2 regions of the Colwellia sp. SU-HH00943 genome follow, and region 1 is predicted to be linked to the other one. Evidence: predicted binding sites of a transcription regulator. Region 1 holds the regulator's gene; the other holds the start of a gene.
What was found. The regulator FNR, encoded in region 1, switches genes on or off when oxygen is low (the NO sensors DNR and NnrR bind a similar motif). The targets are predictions, from matches to a motif close to TTGATCTAGATCAA.

Region 1 (3,427 bases):
AAAATGGAGATGCTTTATAGTCTTCAAAAACAAGATGATGCAAAAGTTGTTATGGTGGGAGACGGTGTTAACGACTCACCTGTTTTTGGTGCTGCACATATTTCTATGGCCATGGGCTGTGGTACAGATATAGCCAAAAGTGGTGCCGATGTAATCCTATTAAATGACCAACTATCAAGTGTAAATACCTTAACAAAAGTCGCGCTAAAAACACGTCGTATTATTTTTCAAAACTATTTATGGGCCTTTGGTTATAATGCTATTGTTTTACCGTTAGCAGTTGCTGGCTATATCACACCTTATATGGCGGTAATAGGCATGTCTGCTAGCTCTATTTTGGTTATTACGAACTCACTACGTTTACTAAGAAAAGTTAAACAAGAAAAGTAAAATAAGAGTCTTATATGAGCATAATTTATATTTTAATCCCAATTGCTGTCTTACTTACCTGTATTGGAATTTACTTATTTTTTTGGGCAGTAAAAACTGAGCAATTTGAAGATCTTGAAAAACAAGGGATGAGCATTCTGTTTGATGACAATGAAGATAACACGATAAAAAAAGACAATAATCCAAATACAGTAAACAAAGAACAACAGACGGCCAACGAACACAAACCTGGAATACAAGAGCCTGAAACACAAGAGCAGATAAAATAATGACCCTAGACTTATTGTCTGCTTTTATTGTTGGTTTACTTGGCTCAGGCCATTGTATTACTATGTGCGGCGGTATAACCACTATGCTAACCTCTGCACTCCCTGCTAATAAATATAGCAATCAAGTAATCCCTGTTAATTCTCAAACTCCTCCCTCCCCATCAAGAAATATTACCTTAATTGTTAGTTATAACGTTGGACGGATTATCTCTTATAGTTTTATCGGTGCCATTGTTGGCTATACGGGCTCAATTGCGGCTAAAAATATTGGCTTACCACTGGCTGGATTAAGAATGCTTTCAGCTATTTTTCTTATTCTATTAGGGCTCTATATAGGTCAGTGGTTATTATGGCTTAACCGCATTGAGGCGTTAGGACAAAAACTATGGCGTTATATATCACCTTTAACTAAAAAAGTTATCCCTGTCACAAGCCCTGTAAAAGCACTTTCGTTAGGCGCAATTTGGGGCTGGTTACCTTGTGGTTTAGTATACTCAACACTCACTTGGGCATTGGCCAGTGGCAACGCAATGACCGGGGCTAGCATTATGTTACTTTTCGGCCTAGGTACCCTCCCAGCACTACTAACGTTATCTCTAAGCTTTAACAGTATAAAAAGCCTACTAACCAATTCAAGCTTACGAAAAGTGATGGCGTTAACATTAATATCATTTGGTATTTATAGTTTTATTGTTGCATATCACCACATGTTCTAATACCATAGTCCAGTCCTGTATATTAGGGTTAAGACCTTATTAAAAAAGAGTTTAGGTTATTAAAAACTCTACAAAAAAGAGTAACGCATGCAAAATAAAAGTTGCCCAAGTGCACAGCATATAAAGTGTCAAAACTGCAGTATTAGTGAACTTTGTTTACCTTTTACACTGAATGATCAAGAGCTTAATACGCTAGACGATATTATCGATCGTAAGCGCCCTATCCATAAAGGCGATAAAATTTTTACTGATGGCCAAGAGATGCACGCACTGTATGCAATTCGCTCTGGTACCTTTAAAACTTTTACCGTCAATGAACAAGGTGAAGAGCAAATTACTGGTTTCCACCTAGCTGGCGATTTATTAGGTTTTGATGCTATTGCTGATACTGAACATAAGAGTTTCGCTCAAGCACTTGAAACATCTATGGTATGTGAAATTCCTTATAACAATTTAGATACACTATCTAACACTATGCCGAAACTTAAGAAGCAAGTGTTGCGATTAATGAGTAATGAAATCCGTACCGATCAAGAAATGTTAACGCTGCTAAATCGCAAAAATGCCGAGCAACGGGTTGCCACTTTCTTAGTAAGTTTGAGTGAGCGATATCATGCTCGTGGATTATCTGCCACAGAATTTCGTTTAACCATGACACGTAGTGATATTGGTAATTATATAGGTTTGACGGTTGAAACCATCAGTAGACTTCTAAACCGTTTTCATAAAAATGGTCTAATCAAAGTTGATGGTAAACTCATTACAATTTTAGATATTGATGAACTCATTGATTGCGCAGAGCTATAATCCCTCATAATTCACTAGTGTTACTGACAGTAACACTAGTATCAAATTTTAAATAAATTGATTTAAAACAAGCATTAATTTCATACATTTGCTATAAACTATCTTAGGAATGGTTATATTGTAAATAAACAAAAGTGAGATTAATCATGGAAACCTACCAAAATATCCTCGCCGTTATTGATCCAACAACGGATGAACAGAAAGCCTTAAAAAGAGCCGTTGAATTAGCAGCAAGCATTACTGCTTCGGGTGATAGTAGTGTAAACGTCACTGCATTTTTAACTATCTTTGATTTTTCTTATGAAATGACCACAATCCTCTCTAGTGATGAGCGTGATGTTATGCGCCAATCAGTAATTAAAGATAAAACCCTTTGGCTTGAAAATATTATAAATGAAGTAAAAGGCGATTTAGACATTGACTGCCAAGTGGTTTGGCATAACCGCCCCTTTGAAGCTATTGTCGAAAAAGTAATACAAGATAACTACAACATTGTCATTAAAGGCACTCATCAGCATGACAAGCTCAAATCTGTCGTTTTCACGCCAACTGACTGGCATATATTACGTAAATGCCCTTGCCCTGTACTGTTAGTGAAAGAGCATGCATGGCCAGAGAACGGTAATGTTATTGCTGCATTAAATGTAGGCAGCGATGAAGAAGAGCACCGCTCTTTAAACATAAAAATTACCGAAGAGGCAAAACATTTAGCCTCATTAATTCAAGCGAATGTACACCTAGTAAATTCCTTCCCTGGTACCCCCGTCAACGTGGCGATTGAAATTCCTGAGTTTAACTCAACTGAATACAATGACACTATGCTCAAACATCATCAACAAGCAATGATTTCGCACGCGAACAAATTTGATATCAGCGTCATCAACACGCATGTTGAAGAAGGTTTACCTGAAACGGTCATTGAGCAAGTCGCTGACAAAATAGATGCCGAGCTAGTCGTACTTGGCACCGTAGGAAGAACGGGAATTTCAGCAGCATTGATTGGAAATACCGCAGAGCATGTTATTGACCAGCTAAACTGTGATGTACTTGCCTTAAAGCCCGATGGTTATATCTCACCCCTTCAATAAGTTATTTAAAAGCTATAAGCTTACCCACAGCTTATAGCTTTACTTCCCTAAAAAAACTATAATGCGCGGCGAAATTATACTCTTAAAGAAATAGCCGGCTTATGAGCACACCAAAATTATTATCAGCTACTGAAAAAACGCAATTATCTAAGCTTGA
Region 2 (3,427 bases), on a different contig from region 1:
GAATACAACAAGCCATGTAGAAAACTTAGGTATTGTGATCCTTGCTGATGGTGCTGATGAAGTGCTAAAAGCGGCGAGAAATAACCTAGCTGGTGGTGCTGATTTTACTAAAATGATGGCCGGAGGAGGCGTAACTTCTACTCGCGATCCATTACATTCATTACAAGGTACTATGGAAGAATTGAAAGCCATGGTAACAGCAACTAAGCAATGGGATACCATAGGTGCTGTACATGCTTATCATGATGAATCAGTTCGAAGAGCACTTGAAGCAGGTGTTATGTCTATTGAGCATGGCAATTTAATGCAAAAGGAATCTACTTTTAAACTAGTCAAGAAGAAAGGTGCTTTTGTCGTCCCCGCTATGGCCGGCTTTTCTGAGCAATTATTAAAACATCCTGTTTATGGCAACCCAGATCTCCCTATGCGAGGTAAAGTTGAACAGATTATAGAAAACTATAAAAACTGGTTAAAACTAGCGAATAAAACCAACATCAATATCGGTTACGGTACTGACGTAGTGGTGTCTACTAAAGCTGCTTCTCGTAGCATTCGTGACTTTCAAATGGGGCAATTTGCAGAAGGGTTTGGTAACTTTAAAACGCTATATTATATGACAGGTGCCAATGGAAAACTCATGGCATTAACAGGGAAAAACAACCCATATCCTGCTAAGTTAGGCGTTATAGAGAAAGGCGCTTATGCCGATATCATTTTAGTAGATGGCAACCCATTAAAAGATTTATCGGTACTAGGCGCAACCTTCGATATGTGGGCAGCTCCAAGAGTTACACGAGATATCAAAACTATTCCTTTTGTCATGAAAGACGGTAAAATATTTCACAATAAAACTTAACACGAATTCAATGAAAGGCCATTAATCTTAAATGGCCTTTTTGTTTTAATTCCGCCGTATAATTTCTCTTAATATTTTTGACATTTAACACCTAAAAAATTAGGTTTTATTCCTCTATAAAAATGCTGTGTTTGATTAAAATCGTTTTTCAATTTCGCAGTAATAAATACCCCCCATCCAAACCTGAAAAAGTATTATTCAAGACAATTCAGGTTATCGTTTTAAAGCATGTTTTGGCTATTTTATCGCCCTTTTGTTTGACCGTTAAAGTGGCAATGTTTTTATCGTTCTAGGGGGCTTTTGATTGCTAATTAAGCTTTTATTGATCTAGATCAGCTTTCTTTTTAAAAGCTAAAAAAAACTACCCAACATAGCTAACAAGCCCATTTTCATTGGGCTTAATTAAAACAATAAAAGGTATCTGCTAAAACACCAAATATACACCCCTATATTCAACCCTAGATATAGCTAATATTTTCAATTACTTACACAACATAACAACAAGTATCACAAATTATTTATCATGATGATTTTGTTGATTTTTTTATTGGTTAAATTTAAAAAGCTCTTCTATACTGAATTTACTTAAAAAAGAGAGAAGTAAAAACATGAACAAAAGCTCTGACGTAACCCCTGCTCAACAAAAAAAGCATGAGCGCAATACCTTTATCTTTCTTACCGTTTTCTTAGCACCAATTATGTCCGTAATCATTGTTGGCGCATTAGGGTTTTCCATCTGGATCAGTCAAATGATTTTTGGACCACCAACAATTTAGATTCTCCTTATGACAGAGAGAATTGATCTTCAAAAACGTGGCTTTCTAAGAGGAAGGCTAAACACTGAAAAAGCACTTAGATTACCCTGGGTTAAAAGCGAAGAAAGCTTTACCCAAGGTTGTACTCAGTGTCAAAAGTGTATTGATGTTTGTGAAACCAATATTATTGTACGCGATGGCTCAGGTTTTCCGAAAATAGACTTTGCCAAAGGTGAATGTACATTCTGTCAAAAATGTATACAGGCATGCTCTGAGCCACTATTTTTAGTCACAGAGCATACAGAAAAAGCCCTAGTTGATGAATATCAACCTTGGCCAGTACAAATAGAGATAAATAACCAGTGTTTAGCAAAAAGTAGCATTTATTGTCAAAGCTGTAGAGACGAGTGCGAACCACAAGCAATTAAGTTTTCTTATAACGTCAATGGTAATTTTACCAATATTCCACAGCCTGAAATAAATCATCAAAGTTGCACACAATGTGGGGCATGTGTATCAACCTGCCCACAAAATGCAATTAAAGCAACGCTGATAAGTCAATCAGCGAGCAAAAAAACACATAACATAGAGGTAGTAAATGTCGGCTGAACAACCAATTTGTACTGAATTAGAAAACAGTAACGAATACCATGTTGCTAGTTTTATAGCACATGCCATGATGGATAAAATATCCGAAGTGGAAAAAGCTATAAACAAAGTAAAAGGTTCAGAATTACATGGGAGAAATGATGAGGGAAAAATAATTTTTACCCTTGAGAGTAATACCCATAAATCTATTGGGGAAAAAGTTGATCAATTAAGACAAGATCCTAATTTAATCAATATTTTACCCATTTATCATCAATACGATAAAACATAATAAAAATAACGAATTTATAACTAACAATTACATACTCACAAATAAATAGGTGACAATAATGACCATCAATCGCCGAGAGTTTATCAAAGCAAGTGCAATTACAGCCGCAGCATCCGTTGCAGGCATAAGTGTACAAGCACAGGCATCAAATTTAATTACTAGTAGCGAATTAACTAAACTGAAATGGGACAAAGCGCCGTGTCGTTTTTGTGGGACTGGCTGTAGTGTTAACGTTGGCGTCATGGACGGTAAAGTTGTTGCTACGCATGGTGATATCAAATCGCCAGTCAATAAAGGTTTAAACTGTGTTAAAGGCTACTTCCTTTCTAAAATCATGTACGGGAAAGATCGACTAACTACCCCGCTATTACGTATGAGTAATGGCAAATATGATAAAGAAGGCGAGTTCACGCCTATTTCATGGGAACAAGCTTTCGATGTTATGGCTGAAAAAGCTAAAGATGCCTTACAAAAAACAGGACCAACAGCCGTTGGTATGTTTGGCTCTGGCCAATGGACAGTGCAAGAAGGCTATGCTGCTGCAAAATTAATGAAAGCAGGTTTTAGAAGTAACAACATAGACCCTAATGCTCGCCACTGTATGGCTTCAGCTGTTGGTGGTTTTATGCGTACCTTTGGTATTGATGAGCCTATGGGTTGTTATGATGATCTTGAAGCCGCTGATGCGTTTGTGCTTTGGGGTTCAAACATGGCTGAAATGCACCCTATTTTATGGACAAGATTAACAGATCGCCGTTTAAGTGCTCCTCATGTGAAAGTTGCTGTTTTATCAACATTTGAGCATAGAAGTTTCGACTTAGCCGATAATGGCATGATTTTCACTCCTCAAACAGATTTAGCGATTTTAAACTACATTGCAAATTACATTATTCAAACGAATCGTGTAAATAAAGACTTTGTTAATAAACATACAAA

Region 2: napE (periplasmic nitrate reductase, NapE protein) is a predicted target of FNR. The motif match lies at 1,179-1,192, and genes of this name have one in related genera.

Annotation. Positions count from the first base shown of each region.
Region 1 covers NZ_BAAJLW010000003.1:134,536-137,962, reverse strand. The annotation lists gene AC27GZ_RS09140 (heavy metal translocating P-type ATPase) at 1-390, shown strand, start outside; gene ccoS (cbb3-type cytochrome oxidase assembly protein CcoS) at 405-659, shown strand; gene AC27GZ_RS09130 (sulfite exporter TauE/SafE family protein) at 659-1,375, shown strand; gene fnr (fumarate/nitrate reduction transcriptional regulator Fnr) at 1,463-2,182, shown strand; gene uspE (universal stress protein UspE) at 2,329-3,270, shown strand; gene ttcA (tRNA 2-thiocytidine(32) synthetase TtcA) at 3,372-3,427, shown strand, end outside.
Region 2 covers NZ_BAAJLW010000002.1:719,089-722,515, reverse strand. The annotation lists gene AC27GZ_RS08315 (metal-dependent hydrolase family protein) at 1-856, shown strand, start outside; gene napE (periplasmic nitrate reductase, NapE protein) at 1,465-1,632, shown strand; gene napF (ferredoxin-type protein NapF) at 1,642-2,220, shown strand; gene AC27GZ_RS08300 (chaperone NapD) at 2,210-2,491, shown strand; gene napA (nitrate reductase catalytic subunit NapA) at 2,550-3,427, shown strand, end outside.